DNA from 3 places in the Streptomyces sp. NPDC079141 genome. Region 3 is predicted to be linked to each of the others. Evidence: riboswitches for the same ligand, from Rfam matches in the RefSeq annotation. Region 3 holds a riboswitch; each other region holds the start of a gene.
What was found. Region 3 has a riboswitch for thiamine pyrophosphate ahead of thiO (glycine oxidase ThiO). Riboswitches for the same ligand answer to the same signal wherever they lie in the genome.

Region 1: it holds a riboswitch for thiamine pyrophosphate, as region 3 does, so the genes downstream of both, thiC (phosphomethylpyrimidine synthase ThiC) here and thiO (glycine oxidase ThiO) in region 3, are expected to answer to the same signal.
Region 2: it holds a riboswitch for thiamine pyrophosphate, as region 3 does, so the genes downstream of both, AB0Q90_RS39400 (thiamine ABC transporter substrate-binding protein) here and thiO (glycine oxidase ThiO) in region 3, are expected to answer to the same signal.

Annotation. Positions count from the first base shown of each region.
Region 1 covers NZ_JBFBLP010000004.1:309,069-315,705, reverse strand. The annotation lists gene AB0Q90_RS15585 (metallophosphoesterase family protein) at 1-20, shown strand, start outside; gene AB0Q90_RS15580 (hypothetical protein) at 214-1,086, shown strand; gene AB0Q90_RS15575 (VWA domain-containing protein) at 1,153-2,586, opposite strand; gene thiC (phosphomethylpyrimidine synthase ThiC) at 2,680-4,467, opposite strand; TPP riboswitch at 4,460-4,649, opposite strand; gene AB0Q90_RS15565 (YibE/F family protein) at 4,721-6,292, shown strand; gene AB0Q90_RS15560 (SsgA family sporulation/cell division regulator) at 6,446-6,637, opposite strand, start outside.
Region 2 covers NZ_JBFBLP010000025.1:6,637-13,273, forward strand. The annotation lists gene pyrH (UMP kinase) at 128-880, shown strand; gene frr (ribosome recycling factor) at 1,010-1,567, shown strand; gene AB0Q90_RS39385 (phosphatidate cytidylyltransferase) at 1,567-2,700, shown strand; gene AB0Q90_RS39390 (SRPBCC family protein) at 2,838-3,287, shown strand; gene rlmN (23S rRNA (adenine(2503)-C(2))-methyltransferase RlmN) at 3,335-4,441, shown strand; TPP riboswitch at 4,466-4,571, shown strand; gene AB0Q90_RS39400 (thiamine ABC transporter substrate-binding protein) at 4,641-5,723, shown strand; gene AB0Q90_RS39405 (iron ABC transporter permease) at 5,762-6,637, shown strand, end outside.
Region 3 covers NZ_JBFBLP010000002.1:532,685-539,321, forward strand. The annotation lists gene AB0Q90_RS07505 (thiazole synthase) at 1-686, opposite strand, end outside; gene thiS (sulfur carrier protein ThiS) at 690-890, opposite strand; gene thiO (glycine oxidase ThiO) at 887-2,053, opposite strand; TPP riboswitch at 2,051-2,162, opposite strand; gene AB0Q90_RS07520 (hypothetical protein) at 2,215-2,565, shown strand; gene AB0Q90_RS07525 (FAD-dependent oxidoreductase) at 2,649-3,812, shown strand; gene AB0Q90_RS07530 (Rv2175c family DNA-binding protein) at 3,903-4,274, shown strand; gene thiE (thiamine phosphate synthase) at 4,351-4,998, shown strand; gene metF (methylenetetrahydrofolate reductase [NAD(P)H]) at 5,141-6,064, shown strand; gene AB0Q90_RS07545 (hypothetical protein) at 6,121-6,637, shown strand, end outside.

The sequences.
Region 1 (6,637 bases), on a different contig from region 3:
AACTTCCCCTGGATATCTGAACGTTCACAGGGCAGACGTCCCCCTGTGGTGGAGTGAAGCAGGACGACGCAGGCCAGGGGCCAATTTCTGGAAACCCCCTGTCACCGTGTGCCGTCACCGCTCTACCATCGGCTTATCCGTAGCAGGCTCCCCTCCGTTTCTGCCCGACGGCTCGTCAGCGTGCGAGCCCCAAGCCCTACGGAGCATCGGGGGATGCACATGAACAGCGTTCCGCAGCACCTGCACAGTGAGGACCGCCAGGAATACGAGCGGATCCTCGATGAGGCGCTGCGCTCCGCACCACACCGCCCGGAACTGGCCGCTGTCGGTCAGCGCCTCAATGCCGAACAGCTGCGCACCATGGCGCTCAACGCCACCGCACTCATCACGGCGGCCGCGGCGACCGAGTACCAGCACTACGTGAAGGTCCGCGAGGAACTGCGCCAACCGGCGCCGTCCACCCCGTCGTCCGTGCGCGAGACCGGCTCCCCGGAGTCGGGCGCGGGCACGATGGGGCTCGCCGCCACCATGGGAGAGGCCACCGCCGAGACCGCCGGCGCGGGCATCGTCGCCGTCGCGGCCGTCCTCACCCCCGTCCTCGCCGGTATCGCCGCGGCGATCTTCCTGCTCGTGGGTTACATCCTGAAGATGCTCGAACCCGAGCCGGCGTTCGCCCAGACCATGCTCACCACCGGATGGGTGTTCGGTGCCGTGACGGCGGCAGCGATCCTCGTCGCCGCCGTCGGGCTGCTGCTCACCGCCCTGCGCAACAGGCCGGCACTCGACACCGGTCCCTACGGCGAGCTGGGCAGCGAGGTGGCCCGGGCCAGGGAAGCCTGGCGCGAAGCCCTGCTGGAGCGCGGCATCCTGCCGTTCCTGCGGGACGCGCTCGCCGACCCCGGCACCGCAGCCGCCCTGCACCGTACGGCTCCCACGGCGCCGACCAGCCGTATCCCGAGCCTCGGGTACGACCGCCCGGGGTTCAGCAGCCCCGACGACGGCTCCTCGGCGGGCCCGCGCCCGAGCTTCACCAGCCCGGACTACACCAGCCCGGACTTCGGGGGCCCGGAACACCAGCCGGAGTAACCCTCGGCTTGCGCCCCCATGCCGGGGAGCGCAAGCCGAACATCCGGACTCCCGGGGCGCCCTCGGTCAGAGGATGCCCGCGCGCCCTGCGGCGACGGTCCAGCTCGGGAACTCGGACAGGAGCCGGTCGTACAGCTCCGGGTCGGGAACCGTGCTGATGTCGTCCACCGCGAAGAACCCGACGTTGTCGACGCGGCGGCCGGGCAGGGTGTCGAACCGCTCCAGCACGCCGTAGTTGGACTTGCCGAGCCCCACGAACTGCCAGAAGACCGGCTCCTCCACCGCCTCCCTGAGTTCCTTCTCGATCTGGGCGTTGCGGTAGACCCCGCCGTCGGAGAAGAACAGCACCAGGGTCGGGACCGGGACGGGGTTCGCCCGGACGTAGTTTCGTACTTCGGCGATCACCTTCTGTTCCTCGTTCTGGATGCCGACGGTCCGCATGTCGATCTGGCTGTCCTCCAGCCCCTTCTTCCTCTTCTTGGCGCCGAAGAGGCTCATCTCGCCGCACCGGACGTGCAGCCGCAGCCACTCGGGCAGCTCCCCGAGACGGAGGTCGGGCAGCCGGGCCGGGTTCGAGGCGAACGTCCAGGCCTGCATCTCACCGTCGTCGTCCAACTGCGCGGCCACGGCGGCCATCCGCTCCACCACGTCGGCGACGACCCCACCGGAGTACAGGAAGGACATGGACCCCGAGGCGTCCAGGACCAGGATGACGCGAGCAGTGACACCGGCCGCGCCGTGCTTGGTCAGACTGACCGCCACCTGCTGCTTACGCAGGTCCAGCCGCTTGCGCATGTCCACGGGGAGACGCTCCTCGCCCTTGGTGAGGCGGGGGGAGCCTGGGGGTGTGGTGGGTGCGGTGGGTGTGGGGGATGTGGCTGGTGCGGTGGGTGCGGCCGAGGTGGTCGGCGCGGGCGGTACCGATGGCGCGGGCGGGGTTGACGATACGGGGGTCGTCCCAGCCTGTTCCTCCTCCTCGTCGACCGTGATGCCGAAGTCGGTGGCCAGGCCCGCGAGTCCGGACGCGTATCCCTGTCCGACCGCCCGGAACTTCCACTTCCCCTGTCGTAGATACAGCTCTCCGCCGATGAAGGCGGTCTCCGTACCCGCCTCCATGACGAAATGCGCAAGCTCGGCCCGGGTCTGCTCGTCGACCAGTTTCAGCATCAGCCCGGGCACTTGCCCGAACGTCCCTCCATCGGCCGACGCGCACAGCGCGATCCGCTCGACGGCCGGCTCCAACGAACCGAGTTCCACCGCGACGGTGTCGGTCGTGGTGCCCCCGGCACGCTGCTTCCCCAGGTGGGTGACGGCATTCGACGCATGGTGCGGCTGGTTGTAGAAGACGAAGTCACCGTCGTCACGCACGCGTCCGGCCGCCGTGAGCAGCAGCGCCGAGGCATCCACGTCGGGCACGCCCGGCCCGTCGGACCAGGAGAGCTCCACGCGCACCGCCGGGGAGTCGACAGGAAGATTGGCGCCCTTGCTCAGTGCTGTCATGGGATCAGTGTGCCGAGCGAGATGGTGTCCCGGAAGGCCGGAACCCGAAGGCCGGCCGACACATGGCCACCATCTCACCCACGCCCGGCGTCCTCAGTCCGCGATCGGCAGGTACACACGGTTGCCCGCGGCCGCGAACTCCTTCGACTTCTGGGCCATGCCCTCCTCGATCTCCCCCTGTGTACCGCCGTGCTGGCGGCGGATGTCCTGCGAGATCTTCATCGAGCAGAACTTCGGCCCGCACATCGAGCAGAAGTGGGCGGTCTTGGCCGGCTCGGCCGGCAGGGTCTCGTCGTGGAACTCCCGTGCCGTGTCCGGGTCGAGGGCCAGGTTGAACTGGTCCTCCCAGCGGAACTCGAAACGGGCGTCGGACAGCGCGTCGTCCCACTCCTGTGCACCGGGGTGCCCCTTGGCGAGGTCGGCTGCATGGGCGGCGATCTTGTAGGTGATGACGCCGGTCTTGACGTCGTCACGGTTGGGCAGGCCCAGGTGTTCCTTGGGCGTGACGTAGCAGAGCATGGCCGTGCCCCACCAGGCGATCATCGCGGCACCGATGCCGGAAGTGATGTGGTCGTACGCCGGCGCGACGTCCGTCGTCAGCGGGCCGAGCGTATAGAACGGAGCTTCATCACAGATCTCCTGCTGAAGGTCGATGTTCTCCTTGATCTTGTGCATCGGGACGTGTCCCGGGCCCTCGATCATGGTCTGAACATTGAAACGCTTCGCGATCCGGTTGAGTTCCCCGAGCGTCCTCAATTCCGCGAACTGCGCCTCGTCGTTGGCGTCTGCGATCGAACCGGGCCTCAGGCCGTCGCCGAGGGAGTACGTGACGTCGTAGGCGGCGAGGATCTCGCAGAGTTCCTCGAAGTTCTCGTACAGGAAGCTCTCCTTGTGGTGCGCGAGGCACCACGCCGCCATGATCGAGCCGCCGCGCGAGACGATGCCGGTCTTGCGGTTGGCGGTCAGCGGCACGTACGGCAGGCGGACGCCCGCGTGGACCGTCATGTAGTCCACGCCTTGCTCGGCCTGCTCGATGACCGTGTCCTTGTAGATCTCCCAGGTCAGTTCCTCGGCCTTGCCGTCGACCTTTTCGAGGGCCTGGTAGAGCGGCACCGTGCCAATGGGGACGGGGGAGTTGCGCAGCACCCACTCGCGGGTGGTGTGGATGTTGCGACCGGTGGACAGGTCCATGACCGTGTCGGCACCCCAGCGGGTCGCCCAGGTCATCTTCTCGACCTCCTCCTCGATGGAGGACGTCACCGCGGAGTTGCCGATGTTGGCGTTGACCTTCACCAGGAATCGCTTGCCGATGATCATCGGCTCGATCTCCGGGTGGTTGACGTTGGCGGGGAGCACGGCCCGGCCCGCCGCGATCTCCTCGCGGACGACCTCCGGAGAAACGTTCTCCCGGATGGCGACGTACTCCATCTCGGGCGTGATCTCGCCGCGGCGGGCGTACGCGAGCTGGGTCACCGCCTGACCGTCCCGGCTGCGGCGCGGCAGGCGGGGGCGGCCCGGGAACACCGCGTCGAGGTTGCGCAGGTTGCCGCCGCGCGGCGAGGTGTGCTTGATCCCGTCGTCCTCGGGGCGGGCGGGGCGGCCCGCGTACTCCTCGGTGTCGCCGCGGGCGATGATCCAGTTCTCCCGCAGCGGGGCCAGGCCCCGGCGGACGTCGGTATCGGCGAGTGGATCGGTGTACGGGCCCGATGTGTCGTACAGGGTGACCGACTGCCCGTTCGTGAGGTGCACCTGGCGGACCGGCACGCGCAGGTCGGGGCGCGAACCCTCGACGTACGCCTTGTGCCAGCCGATGGACTTCCCGGCCTCCTGGGACTTGTCGTCCTGGACGGAGGCAGGCGTGCGTGCGTCCTTGATGGTCATAAGACCTACTCCCTACGCCGGCATTACCCGGTAACAGGTTCGGCGGTCGACGCAGCTGTATCCGTCTGCCGATGTTCCGTGTGAAACATCACTCGATTCCGGTGACGTTTCATGTGAAACATCGCTGGGACGGAGGTCAGCGCCCTCTCAGCCCGGTGCTCCGAGCTCCCGCGTGTACAAAGGTGCCCCCACGCTAGCGTCAATTCGGGCGCGGTGAACAGAGGGCCCCTGCCGTTCTTGCGATGATCGGTCGGTGACCACGACGCATGAACCCCCGTTCCCACCGCCCGAGCCGCCCCGCGGCCCCGGCTCCGGAGGCGGCCCCGGCGGGCTTGGCGGTCCCGGCGGCCATGGCTTCGGTGGTGGGCATGGTGGCCGTGGGCACGGTGGCGGCCCCAGTGGTGGCGGCCCCAGCGGTGGCGGCGGTCCCGGTGGCGGCGGTCCCGGTGGCGGGCACGATCACGGACCCGGTTCCCCCGGTGGCGGTGACGGACACGGCAATGGACACGGCAATGGACACGGCCATTCCCACAGCCACGCCCACGGCCCGGCCGCCCCGGTCTCCAAGCACCTGCGCAAGGTCATCGCGGCGATCCTGATCCCGTTCGCCGCGGCGGTCGTCGTCGGGCTGGTGGTGCTGTGGCCGGGCGGTGCGCCGCCGCACGAGCGCACCGGGGTCGGCTTCGACCGGCAGACCGAGCAGGCAACGGTCACCAAGGTCGAGGACGTGAGCTGTTCGTCGGTGAACGCCTCGGGTGTCCCGCCGACCGGCGACACGTCCACCGCCGAGGGCTCCTCCGCCCAGCAACAGGCGGACGGCACGTGCAAGAAGGCGACGATCCGCGTCGACACGGGCGACGACGAGGGCCGTACGTTCACCGAGATCGTGCAGCCCGACCAGTCACGCCAGTTGCACGAGGGCGAGAAGGTCGTGGTGGCCTACGAGCCCTCCGCGCCCAAGGACCTTCAGTACTCCGTCACCGATGTGAACCGCCGGATCCCGATGGCGGTGCTCGCCGGCATCTTCGCGCTCGCCGTCGTGGTGGTGGGCCGTCTGCGCGGTGTCATGGCGCTGATCGCCCTCGCCATCAGCTTCATGGTGCTGACCCTCTTCATCCTGCCCGCGATCCTCCAGGGTTCGAACCCGCTGGTCGTGGCGGTGATCGGGTCGAGCGCCATCATGCTGATCGCCCTCTACATGTGTCACGGCCTGTCGGCCCGTACGTCCGTGGCGGTGCTGGGCACGCTGATCTCGCTGCTGCTGATCGGCATCCTGGGCTCGGTGTTCATCGACTGGGCCGCGCTGACGGGCAACACGGACGACAACACCGGGCTGATCCACGGGCTCTATCCGGACATCGACATGAGCGGTCTGCTGCTGGCCGGCATCATCATCGGCTCGCTCGGTGTCCTCGACGACGTGACGGTCACGCAGACCTCGGCGGTCTGGGAGCTGCACGCGGCCAATCCGACCATGGGCTGGCGCGGGCTGTACCGCGCCGGCATCCGGATCGGCCGCGACCACATCGCCTCCGTCGTCAACACGCTCGTCCTCGCCTATGCGGGCGCCGCGCTGCCGCTGCTGCTGCTCTTCTCGATCGCGCAGAGCAGCGTGGGGACGGTCGCCAACAGCGAGCTGGTGGCGGAGGAGATCGTGCGCACGCTGGTCGGTTCGATCGGCCTGGTCGCGTCGGTTCCGGTCACCACGGCCCTCGCCGCGCTGATGGTCGCGGCCGACCGCCCGGAGCGGGAGACCGCGGCCGCGACGGCCGGTGCACCGTCGGCCCCGGCCCGCGGCGGGCGGGGACGCCGACGCAAGCGGTGATCCACGGCGACGTTCCCCGCCGCCCGGGTTCGGTTCGGTACGCACCAGCCAGAGACCTCACCCAGCACACCACGGCAGAAGCGTTCCTTCACCACCCACAGCACGCGGTGAAGCGTTACGCCACCACCACCGCCCCGGCGCCGCCGTAACGCTTCACCCCGCGCTCTGTTCCTCCGCCAGAATCCGGTCCAGCGCCTCGTCGAGGCTGGCGTCGAAGTCGGACAGAGCACCCTCCTGGCCCAACGGCACCAGCTTGTCGGTGCGGTCGAGGAAGGCCACGAGCGGCGCCGACGAGGAGCGGAACAGCGCCTGATCGCCGCCGACCTGAAGCCGGATCAGGACATC
Region 2 (6,637 bases), on a different contig from region 3:
TACGCCGCCACGCACGCGCGTGGCGGACGACAGCAGATCTGACGAGGAGGCCATTGCCGCGCATGGGATGCGAATCGATTCCCATCGGCAGTGGCCTTCTTCGTATGTGCACCACGAGGAGAATCCGATGACCACCCAGAAGAGCGACGACGGCAAAGTACGCGGCCGGTATCTGCTGAAGCTGTCCGGAGAGGCTTTCTCCGGCGGTGGGGGCCTGGGCGTGGACCCCGACGTGGTGCACAAGATCGCCCGCGAGATCGCGGCCGTCGTGCGCGACGGCGCGCAGATCGCGGTCGTCATCGGCGGCGGCAACTTCTTCCGCGGCGCCGAGCTCCAGCAGCGCGGCATGGACCGCGCCCGCTCCGACTACATGGGCATGCTCGGCACCGTGATGAACTGCCTCGCCCTCCAGGACTTCCTGGAGAAGGAGGGCATCGACAGCCGCGTGCAGACCGCCATCACCATGGGCCAGGTCGCCGAGCCGTACATCCCGCTGCGCGCCGTGCGCCACCTGGAGAAGGGCCGCGTGGTCATCTTCGGCGCCGGTATGGGCATGCCGTACTTCTCCACCGACACCACCGCCGCCCAGCGCGCCCTGGAGATCGACGCCGAGGCGCTGCTCATGGGCAAGAACGGCGTGGACGGGGTCTACGACTCCGACCCGAAGGCCAACCCGGACGCGGTGAAGTTCGACTCCCTCGGTTACGGCGAGGTCATCACGCGCGATCTGAAGGTCGCCGACGCCACTGCGATCACCCTGTGCCGCGACAACAAGCTCCCGATCCTGGTGTTCGAGCTCCTGGCCGAGGGCAATATCGCGCGCGCCGTCAAGGGTGAGAAGATCGGCACGCTTGTGGGTGACCAAGTCAGCCACGGCTGATGACCCTGACCGGGGGATGGACAATGTCCTGCCGGTCGGGAACCGTGCAGGAAGAAGACGCGACGCAGCCGGCCGCCGCCCCACCAAGGAACCGCAGCCGGGCCTACTCAAGACACGCAGGAGCAAGTGGTGATCGAAGAGACCCTCCTCGAAGCCGAGGAGAAGATGGAGAAGGCCGTCGTGGTCGCCAAGGAGGACTTCGCCGCGATCCGCACCGGCCGTGCGCACCCGGCGATGTTCAACAAGATCGTGGCCGACTACTACGGTGCGCCGACGCCGATCAACCAGCTGGCTTCGTTCTCCGTGCCGGAGCCGCGCATGGCGGTGGTGACCCCGTTCGACAAGAGCGCGCTGCGCAACATCGAGCAGGCGATCCGCGACTCCGACCTGGGCGTCAACCCGAGCAACGACGGCAACATCATCCGTGTGGTGTTCCCGGAGCTCACCGAGGAGCGCCGCCGCGACTACATCAAGGTCGCCAAGGGCAAGGCGGAGGACGCGCGCGTGTCCATCCGCTCGGTCCGCCGCAAGGCCAAGGACGGCATCGACAAGCTCGTCAAGGACGGCGAGGTCGGCGAGGACGAGGGCCGTCGTGCGGAGAAGGAGCTCGACGACGCGACGCACAAGTACGTCGCCCAGGTGGACGAGCTCCTGAAGCACAAGGAAGCGGAGCTTCTTGAGGTCTGATGAACGACTCTTCCTGGGGGGCGCCGCCACAAGCCGGGTACTGGGGGCCGTCCGACCAGGGGCCTGTCCAGGGGGCTGCCCCGGCGGGTCCCACGTACGATGCGCCTGAGGCGCAGCAGACTCGCCCCATGCCCATCGTGCCCGACGGACCCGCTGTACCTCGATACGGCGACGACCAGGATGACGACCGGGGGGCCGCTCGGCTGAGCGGCCCCTTGTTCCGCGACGAGACGCCGCAGGCGCAGCCCTACCGGGCCGTACCTGAGAATCCGGAGCCCATGCCCGACGCCCCGCAGCCGGCGCCCCAGCCGCAGAAGAAGAGCGCGGGGCGCGACCTGGGCGCGGCCATAGGTGTCGGCGTCGGTCTCGGCGCGGTGATCGTCGTATCGCTGTTCGTCGTCAAGGCCGTGTTCGTCGGCGTGATCGCCGTCGCCGTCGTGGTCGGACTGTGGGAGCTGACCTCCCGCCTCCAGGAGCGCAAGGGCATCAGGGCGCCGCTCGTCCCGCTCGCGGTCGGCGGCGCGGCGATGGTCGTCGCCGGATACGTCCGGGGCGCCGAGGGCGCCTGGGTGGCAATGGCGCTGACCGCGCTGGCCGTGCTGGTCTGGCGGATGACGGAACCGCCGGAGGGCTATCTCAAGGACGTCACGGCGGGTGTCTTCGCGGCGTTCTACGTCCCCTTCCTGGCGACGTTCGTCGCGATGATGCTGACCGCCGACGACGGTCCGGCCCGCGTCCTGACGTTCCTGCTGCTGACCGTGGTCAGCGACACGGGCGCGTACGCCATCGGCTGGCGCTTCGGCAAGCACAAGCTCGCCCCGCGCATCAGCCCCGGCAAGACCCGCGAGGGGCTGCTGGGGGCGGTGTCGTTCGCCATGGTCGCGGGCGCGCTGTGCATGCAGTTCCTGATCGACGACGGCACCTGGTGGCAGGGGCTCCTGCTGGGCCTCGCGGTCGCGGCGAGCGCCACGCTGGGCGACCTCGGCGAGTCGATGATCAAGCGTGACCTCGGCATCAAGGACATGGGCACGCTGCTCCCGGGGCACGGCGGGATCATGGACCGGCTGGACTCGCTGCTGCCCACGGCTCCTGTGGTGTGGCTGTTGCTGGTCTGGTTCGTCGGGTCCAGCTGAGGGGCCGGCCGACGACGGGCCCCGGCCCCGCGGCTCTCGAAGCCCCCTGCTCGTTACGGGCCGGGGGCTTCTGTCCATGGCGGTGCGGTCGGGGCGGTGGGACGATTTGGGTGTACACCCTCAAAGGGGGTTCACCCATGTCCGCCATCCGAGAATCGATCGACGTCGACCGCACTCCCGAAGACGTCTACGCCTACATCACCGACCCGTCCCACCTGCCGGAATGGCAGCTGAGCGCCGTCAAGGCGGAGCCGCTCGAAGAGGGCCCCGTCCATCCCGGCTCCCGGGTCAAGGTCATCCGCCGCATCGGCAACCGCGAGATTCCGATGACCGTGGAGTTCGACGCGATGGAGCCTCCGTACAGCTGGGATCTGCACGGCGTCGAAGGTCCCGTCAGGCCGCGCACCCACGGCCGGATCGAGCCGCTCGACGACGGGCGCCGCTCCCGCGTGACGATAGAGATCGACTTCGAGGGCCACGGCCTCGGCAAGGCCCTGGTGCCCCTCGTCGTCCGTCCCCAGGTCCGCAAGGAGCTGCCCCGGGACGAGCAACTGCTGAAGGAGCGGCTGGAGCAGATGACCGCGTAATCGGGCGGGACTGGCCACACCCAACGATCTGCGACACTGGTATGGCCATGCCTAAGCCCGGAGAACTCACATTCGTCGCCCCCCGCGGAGCCAAGAAGCCGCCGCGGCACCTTGCCGATCTCACGCCTGCCGAGCGTAAGGACGCCGTCGCGGCGGTCGGGGAGAAGCCGTTTCGTGCCAAGCAGCTCTCGCAGCACTACTTCGCGCGGTACGCGCACGACCCGGACCAGTGGACCGACATCCCGGCCGGGTCGCGCGCCAAGCTGCGCGAGGAGCTGTTCCCGGAGCTGATGACGGTCGTACGGCATCTGTCGACCGACCAGGGCGACACCCGCAAGACGCTGTGGCGGCTGTTCGACGGGACGCTCGTCGAGTCGGTGCTGATGCGGTACCCGGACCGGGTGACCATGTGCATCAGCTCCCAGGCGGGGTGCGGGATGAACTGCCCGTTCTGCGCCACCGGACAGGCCGGTCTCGACCGGAATCTGTCCACCGCCGAGATCGTCCACCAGATCGTGGACGGCATGCGGGCGCTGCGGGACGGCGACGTGCCCGGTGGGCCGGCGCGGCTGAGCAACATCGTCTTCATGGGGATGGGCGAGCCGCTCGCCAACTACAACCGGGTCGTGGGCGCCATCCGCCGGCTCACCGATCCCGAGCCGGACGGGCTGGGGCTTTCGCAGCGCGGTATCACCGTCTCCACCGTCGGTCTCGTCCCGGCCATCCACCGGTTCGCCGACGAAGGCTTCAAGTGCCGGCTCGCGATCTCGCTGCACGCGCCCGACGACGAGCTGCGCGACACCCTCGTCCCCGTGAACACGCGCTGGAAGGTGCGCGAGGTCCTGGACGCCGGGTTCGAGTACGTCGAGAAGTCGGGGCGCCGGCTGTCCATCGAGTACGCGCTCATCCGCGACATCAACGACCAGGCGTGGCGGGGCGACCGGCTCGGGCGGCTGCTCAGGGGCAAGCCGGTCCATGTGAACCTGATTCCGCTGAACCCGACTCCGGGCTCCAAGTGGACCGCGTCACGGCCCGAGGACGAGAAGGCGTTCGTCGAGGCCATCGCGGCGCACGGGGTGCCGGTCACCATCCGGGACACCCGTGGGCAGGAGATCGACGGGGCGTGTGGTCAGCTCGCGGCCACCGAGCGGTAGTCTGATCGGCGTACGTACATCTTCATATTCCGACAGGGGAGCGCCACAGCGCTGAGAGTGCGGCACAGGCCGCAGACCCTCTGAACCTGGCCCAGGTCATTCTGGGTAGGGAGATCGGTCGTCACTCTAGCTGTTGCGCCCTGCCCGGAGGGATTCCGGGCAGGGCCGCGTCTCTTCCTGGTCACTCCAGGAGGAATCAGTGAGCATCACCAAGAAGGCCACGGCTCTGGCCGTCGGGCTGGGGCTCGTCACGCTGTCCGCGTGCGGGTCGTCGTCCGATGACGAGCAGAGCTCCGGCGGGTCCAAGACGGTCACGCTCGTCAGCCACGACTCGTGGGCCGTTTCCAAGGACGTCCTCGCCGCGTTCGAGAAGAGCTCCGGTTACCAGGTCAGGGTTCTGGAGGACGGCGACGCCGGCCAGGCCGTCAACAAGGCCATCCTGACCAAGGACAACCCGCAGGGCGACGTCTTCTTCGGCGTCGACAACACCCTGCTGTCCCGCGCGCTCGACAACGGGCTCTTCCAGTCGTACGAGGCGAAGGGCCTCGACCAGGTCGACGAGCAGTACCAGCTCGACCGGGACGAGCACCGGGTCACGCCCGTCGACTACGGCGACATCTGCGTCAACTACGACAAGCAGTACTTCGAGGAGCACGACCTGACCCCGCCGTCGACCCTCGACGACCTGGTCAAGCCCGCGTACAAGGACCTCCTCGTCACCGAGAACGCCTCCACCTCCTCGCCCGGCCTCGGCTTCCTGCTCGGCACCGCCGCGCAGTACGGGGATGGGGGCTGGCAGGACTACTGGAAGAAGCTCAAGGCCAACGGCGTCAAGGTGGTCGACGGCTGGGAGCAGGCCTACAACGAGGAGTTCTCCGGCTCCGCCGGCGGCAAGGCCGCCAAGGCCGACCGGCCGCTCGTCGTGTCGTACGCCTCCTCGCCGCCCGCCGAGGTCATCTACGGCGACCCGAAGCCGACGACCGCGCCGACCGGGGTCGCGGAGGGCACCTGCTTCCGGCAGGTCGAGTTCGCGGGCCTGCTGAGCAACGCCGGGAACAGCGAGGGCGGCAAGGCGCTGATCGACTTCCTGATCAGCAAGAAGTTCCAGGAGGACATGCCGCTGAACATGTTCGTCTACCCCGTGGTCGAGGGGGCGAGCGTGCCTGCCGAGTTCAGCGAGTACGGTCCCGCGGCCGAGGATCCGCAGACCATGGCGCCCGACAAGATCGCCGCCAACCGTGACCAGTGGGTCAAGTCGTGGACCTCGCTCGTACTGAAGTAGCGGTTCCCCGTCGGACGTACGCGGCGCGGCTCGGCCTGATGGCCCTGCCCGTCGCGTTCTTCGGCGTCTTCTTCGCCTACCCCGTCGCCGCGATCGTCGCCCGCGGCCTCAAGGTCGACGGGGCCTGGCAGCTCGGGCGGATCACGGACGTGCTCGGCCAGTCCGACATCCGGCACGTCCTGTGGTTCACCACCTGGCAGGCGCTCGCCTCCACCGCGCTGACCCTGCTGGTCGCGCTGCCCGGCGCCTATGTCTTCGCCCGCTTCGAGTTCCCCGGCAAGCAGGTCCTGCGGGCCGTGGTGACGGTCCCGTTCGTGCTGCCCACGGTCGTCGTCGGTACGGCCTTCCTGGCGCTGGTCGGCCGGGGCGGACTGCTGGACGAGCTGTGGGGCGTACGGCTGGACACCACGGTGTGGGCGATCCTGCTGGCGCATGTCTTCTTCAACTACGCGGTCGTCGTGCGGACCGTCGGCGGCCTGTGGGCGCAGCTCGACCCGCGGCAGGAGGAGGCCGCGCGGGTGCTCGGCGCGTCCCGCTTCGGGGCCTGGCGGCAGATCACCCTGCCGGCCCTCGGCCCGGCCGTGGCCGCCGCCACCCTGATGGTCTTCCTGTTCACCTTCACCTCCTTCGGTGTGGTGCAGATCCTCGGTGGCCCGACCTTCTCCACCCTCGAAGTGGAGATCTACCGGCAGACCTCCGAGATCTTCGACCTGTCCACGGCCGCCGTCCTCACGATCGTCCAGTTCGCGGCCGTCGGCGCGATCCTCGCGCTGCACGCCTGGACCGTCCGGCGGCGGGAGACCGCGCTGCGGCTGGTGGACGCCTCGCAGACCGCGCGCCGGCCGCGCGGGGCCGGGCAGTGGGCGCTGCTGGCCGGGGTCCTCGCCAGTGTCGTCGTCCTGCTTCTGCTGCCG
Region 3 (6,637 bases):
GCTTCCACGGCGTTCCGCATGGCGGAAGCCATCAGCACCGGCTCCTTCGCCCGCGTCACCGCCGAAGCGAGCATCACACCCGCGCACCCCAGCTCCATGGCCAGCGCCGCATCCGACGCCGTACCGGCCCCCGCGTCCAGAATCACCGGCACGCGCGCGTGCTCGACGATCAGCTGGAAGTTGTGCGGGTTGCGGATGCCGAGCCCGGACCCGATCGGGGAGCCCAGCGGCATGATCGCCGCGCAGCCCACGTCCTCCAGCTTCCGCGCGAGCACCGGGTCGTCGTTCGTGTACGGCAGCACCGTGAACCCGTCGTCCACCAGCGTCTCCGCCGCGTCCAGCAGTTCGATCGGGTCCGGCAGCAGCGTCCGCTCGTCGGCGATGACCTCCAGCTTGATCAGATCGGTGCCGAGCGCCTCGCGCGCGAGGCGGGCCGTCAGGACGGCCTCACCGGCCGTGAAGCACCCCGCCGTGTTCGGCAGCACCCGGATGCCCAGCTTCTCCAGCACCGACAGCACCGAGCCGTGCACCGAGGGGTCCACCCGCCGCATCGCGACCGTGGTCAGCTCCGTCCCGGAGGCCACCAGCGAGCGCTCCAGGACCTCCAGGCTGGGCGCCCCGCCCGTACCCATGATCAGCCGGGACGTGAAGGACGTACCGCCGAGGACAAAGGGATCGTCGGCCATGGTTCAGCCTCCTTGGACGGCGGTGAGGACCTCGACACGGTCTCCCTCGGAGAGGGCGGTCGACGGCCACTGCGCGCGCGGGACGACGGTTTCGTTGAGGGCGGCGGCCACTCCGGAGGGCGCCGCGGTGAGGGACTTCACGAGCGTGTCGAGGGCCGTGCCCGGCGCGATCCGACGACGCTCGCCGTTGACCGAGATGTTCATGCGGGCTGCTCCGTGAGTGCCGTGGTGCTGAAGCGCTTCGGGGTGAACGGGCGGGCCTCGTCCGGGAGTTCGCCGGAGGCCAGGGCGTGGGCCAGGGCGTCGCCGGTGACCGGCGTGAGCAGCACGCCGTTGCGGTAGTGCCCGGTGGCCAGCAGCAGCCCGTCCAGCTCGGTCGGACCGAGCAGCGGCGCGTTGTCGGGGGAGCCGGGGCGCAGCCCCGCGCGCGTCTCCGTGAGCGGCAGTTCCGTGATGCCGGGGACCAGCTCGTGCGCGTCGCGCAGCAGCTCGTAGACGCCTCCGGCGGTCACCGTCGTGTCCCAGCCCAGCTCCTCGCTCGTCGCGCCGACGATCAGCTCGCCGTTCTCCCGCGGCACCAGGTAGACCTGGCTGCCGCGCACCACGGCCCGTACGGTGCGGCTCAGGAACGGCGCGTGGCGCTTCGGCACAGTGAGCCGCAGCACCTGCCCCTTCACCGGCCGTACGGGCGGCAGCACGTCGTCCGGGACGCCCGCCAGCCGCCCGCTGAGGCTGCCGGCCGCAAGGACCACCTGACCGGCGCCCAGCGCGGTACCGTCCCGCGTCACGCACCCCGCCGCCCGCCCCCGCAGGACGGACAGCCGTTCGGCCCAGACCCGGTGGAACACCACACCGGCCCGCTCACAGGCGGCCACCAGCGCCCGGGCCAGGCGCCGCGGGTCGATCTGGTGGTCGCCGTCCGCCCGCAGCCCGCCGCGCACGCCCGGCGCGAGCATCGGCTCCAGGCGCCGGCACTCCCGTCCGGACAGCCACTCGGACTCCAGCCCCGACTGCTGTTGCAGGGCGTGCAGTTCGCGCAGGTGGGCACGGTCGTCGGCGTCCAGCGCGACCGCGAGCGTGCCGCACCGGCGGTAGCCGAGGTCGTGGCCGGTGAGGTCGCCGAGCTCGGCCGCGAAGTCGGGGTAGCGGCGGGCCGAGGCGAGGTTCAGGCCGAGCAGGGTCTGCTCGCCGTAGTGCAGCTCCGTGACGGCGGCCAGCATCCCGGCGGCCACCTGGGCGGCGCCGCCGCCCGGCTCGGGGTCCACCACGGCCGTGGCGAACCCGCGCTGGGCGGCCCGCCAGGCCGTGACCAGCCCGATGATTCCGCCCCCCAAGACGAGGACGTCTGACGTACGCGTAGGCGACATGGGCGTCCAGCCCCTCCCTTCGCCGGCATGACCCGGATCAGGTTCGTACGGTCGGAGGCCGCCAGCCTCCCTCTCAGCCCGGTGCGTCCGGGCTCCCGCGAGTGCTTTACGTTGGCCACCCTAGCCCGATGCCTCATGTCTCAGTAAGGGAGCCTCTGTCCATGCCCCGCTCGCTCGACGGCCTCGTCCTCGCCCCGGTGGCCGACCAGGCCCCAGGTCAGGTGGGCACCCGGACCCGCTTCACCTACCACGAGAAGGACGGCGAGATCTGGGCCGAGTACGTGGGCGGCGATGTCGTACGCGGTCATCTCGTGGGTAGACGAGAAGGTGACCGGCTGGATTTCCGGTACGTGCAGCTCAAGCATGATGGGACGACCTCGTCCGGGCACTGTGTGTCCACGGTCGTGGAACTCCCCGACGGGCGGCTGCGGCTTGAGGAGAGCTGGGAGTGGGAGTCGCAGCCGGGCAGTGGGACCAGCGTTGTGGAGCAGGTCACGGAGCACGACGGCTGACTGACAAATTGTCAGTTGTCTATGGTGATCAGGTGAGCGAGCAGAGGCAGTCGCAGCGGCGGGTGGTCGTGGTCGGCGCGGGCATGGCCGGCGTACAGACCGCGGTCGCCCTGCGGGAACAGGGCTTCGCCGGCCCGGTGACGCTGATCGGCGCCGAACCGCACCAGCCGTACGACCGGCCCCCGCTGTCCAAGGCCGTGCTGCTCGGCAAGGCCGAGGGCTCCGCCTTCGACGTGGACTTCGAGGCGCTCGACATCGAACTCGGGCTGGGCCGCGAGGTGCTGGGCGTACGGCCCGCCGAGCACGAGCTGGACACCGCCGAGGGCCCGGTGCCGTACGACGTGCTGGTGCTGGCCACTGGTGCCGAACCGATCCGGCTGCCGGGCGCCGAGGGCGTCGCCGGGGTGCATCTGCTGCGCACCCTGGACGACGCCGAACGGCTGCGGCCCGTGCTCGCCCGACAGCACGACATCGTGGTCGTCGGCGCGGGCTGGATCGGCGCCGAGTTCGCCACCGCCGCGCGCGAGGCGGGCTGTGCGGTGACCGTCGTCGAGGCCGCGGACCGGCCGCTCGCGGGTGCGCTGCCCGCCGAGGTGGCCGCGCCGATGACCGGCTGGTACGCCGACAGTGGAGCGCAGCTGCGCACCCACGCGCGCGTGGCGCACGTCGAGCCCGGCGCGGTCGTCCTCGACGACGGCTCGCGGCTGCCCGCGGGCGCCGTCGTCGTCGGCATCGGGGCGCGCCCCGCCACCGTCTGGCTCGCCGGCTCCGGCATCGAGCTCGGCCGCCACGGCGAGGTCGTGGCCGACGACCACCTGCGCACCTCCGTGCCGGACGTCTACGCGGTCGGCGACTGCGCCTCCTTCCCCTCGGCCAGGTACGGCGAGCGCCTCCTCGTCCACCACTGGGACAACGCCCTCCAGGGCCCGCGCACGGTCGCCGCGAACATCATCGGCGAGACCCCGGCCGTCTACGACCCGGTGCCGTACTTCTGGTCGGAGCAGTTCGGCCGCTTCGTCCAGTACGCCGGCCATCACGCGTCGGCCGACAGCACGCTGTGGCGCGGCGACCCGTCCGGCCCGGCCTGGACGGTCTGCTGGCTGCGCGAGGGCCGCCTGGTGGCCCTGCTGGCGGTGGGCCGGCCCCGGGACCTGGCACAGGGGCGGCGGCTGATCGAGGCGGGGGCGCGGATGGATCCGGAGGTATTGGTGGACCCGGCTCGCCCGCTGAAGGCGGCGGTGGCGTAGCGGGCCGACGTCCCTCTGCCGTCCCTGTGCCGTCCCTGGTCGGACGGGCCTGGCTTCCGACTGTCAGTGCGGGATGGCAGGCTTGTAACCGTGACCGAGATTGACGCAAAAACCGATGCTCTCGTCCCCGCCTGGCTCACCCTCCCCGACATCGCCGAGATGCTCGATGTCGAGGTGACGCGTGTGCGGCAGCTGGTCAAGGAGGGCCAGCTCATCGCCGTACGCCGTGGTGAGAACCGGGCGCTGCACGTCCCCGCCGCTTTCATCGACGAGGCCGAGCAGAAGGTCGTCAAGGGCCTGACCGGCACCCTGACGCTCCTGCGGGACGACGGCTTCACCGACGAAGAGATGCTTGAGTGGCTCTTCACCCCCGACGACAGCCTGCCCGGCACCCCCGCGCAGGCCCTCAGCGAGAATCGCGGTACGGAGGTGAAGCGCCGCGCCCAGGCGCTCGCCGTCTGAATCACTGATCGACACCGAGGTGTACGGGTCGCGGGGCGCTCGCGGCCCGTACACCACCGACAACGGGGGGACACGTATGCCCGCGACCGCACGAGCCCGGTTTTCCGACGCCCGGCTCTACCTCTGCACGGACGCCCGTAGAAGCCAGGGCGACCTCGCCGAGTTCCTCGACGCGGCCCTCGCGGGCGGCGTCGACATCGTGCAGCTGCGCGACAAGGGCATGGAGGCCGCCGAGGAACTGGAGCAGCTGAAGGTCTTCGCCGAGGCCTGCGCCCGCCACGGCAAGCTCCTCGCGGTCAACGACCGGGCGGACGTCGCCCACGCCGCCGGCGCCGACGTGCTGCACCTCGGCCAGGGCGACCTCCCGGTCCCCGCCGCCCGCGCGATCCTCGGCGACGAGGTCCTCATCGGCCGCTCCACGCACGCCGAGTCCGAGGCCGCCGCGGCCGCCGTCCAGGAGGGTGTGGACTACTTCTGCACCGGCCCCTGCTGGCCGACCCCCACCAAGCCCGGCCGGCACGCCCCCGGCCTCGACCTGGTCCGATACACCGCGGGCCTCGGCACCGACCGCCCCTGGTTCGCCATCGGCGGTATCGACCTGGGCAATCTGGACGAGGTCATCGAGGCGGGCGCCCGCCGGGTCGTCGTCGTCCGGGCGATCACGGAAGCGGACGACCCGGGCGCGGCGGCGGCGGAGTTCGCCAAGCGGCTGCGGGAGGCGTAGGGCGTCCACGGAACGGACGTAGCGGGGTCGTGGAGGGCCCCGGAAGCCGCTGTTTGTCCAAGGGCTGGACAACAAGCCGACAAATCGGGCAAATTCCCGTCATCCGGTTGGGGGACCGCCGACCCCTGGCTAACCTGCCCGTATGGCCCTCGGCACCGCATCCACCAGGTCGGACCACGCTCGCACCGTCCGCGACATGCTCGCGACCGGCAAGACGACGTACTCGTTCGAGTTCTACGCCCCGAAGACCCCGAAGGGCGAGCGGAACCTCTGGAACGCGCTGCGCAGGGTCGAGGCCGTGGCACCCGACTTCGTCTCCGTGACCTACGGCGCGGGCGGCTCCACCCGGGCCGGCACGGTCAAGGCGACCGAGGCCATCGCCTCGGACACCACGCTCACCCCGATCGCCCACCTCACCGCGGTCGACCACTCGGTGGCCGACCTGCGCAACATCATCGGCCAGTACGCCGACGCCGGGATCCGCAACATGCTGGCCCTGCGCGGCGACCCGCCCGGCGACCCGATGGGCGACTGGGTGCCGCACCCCCGGGGCCTCACCTACGCCGCCGAACTCGTCGAGCTGATCAAGACGTCCGGCGACTTCTGCGTGGGCGTCGCGGCCTTCCCCGCGATGCACCCGCGCTCCACCGAGTGGGAGACGGACGTCCGGCACTTCGTCGACAAGTGCCGGGCCGGCGCGGACTACGCCATCACGCAGATGTTCTTTCAGCCCGAGGACTACCTGCGCCTGCGCGACCGGGTCGCGGCCGCCGGCTGCGACACCCCGATCATTCCCGAGATCATGCCGATCGCCAGCGCAAAGACGCTCGCGCGGGTGCCCTCCCTCACCAACGCCGCCTTCCCGGACTCCCTGAAAGAGCGGATCCTCACAGCAAAAGACGATCCTGCCGCTGTACGCTCCATTGGCATCGAGTTCGCCACGGAGTTCTGCGCACGGCTGCTGGCCGAGGGAGTGCCCGGACTGCACTTCATCACGCTCAACAACTCCACGGCGACCCTGGAGATCTACGAGAACCTGGGCCTGCACCACCCACCGCAGGCCTAGACCGGCCGCACCGGTTTACGACACACTGCGTAACGGCCACTGGGAGAGGGGCGTACATGGGCTGGACGGTCCTCTACATCGCGTTCGGCATTGTCGCGCTGTGGCTGCTGGGTGAGGTGCTCCTGCAGTACAAGGCGCGCCTGCGCTGGCGGCTGCTCGCCTTCGTCGGGTTCCTCGGCGTCGTGCTCGGCGTGCTCATCCCGTCCGTGATCGTCATCGGGCTCGGCACGGCCGCCTTCGCGGTCGGCCAGACCTACGTCACGCTGTCCTTCCGGCGCGGCTTCGCGGCCGGCTGGGCGATGAACGCACCGGTGCTCGGCGGCAGGAAGCGTCCGGACCGCCAGGACCCGACCCTTGAGGTCTCCGACCTCGAAGCGTCCGACGGGGCCTACGGCGACGAGGGCTACGGCCACGCGGGCCCCGCCTACGGCCGGGACGAAGACGACCGCGACGACGTGTTCACGCCCACCCGCCAGCCCTCGGCGGCCGAGACCACCGCGGTCTACGAGCCGCAGCCCATGCCGGACGACACCGGCTCCTACGGCATATACGACACCTCCGCCTACCCCGCCG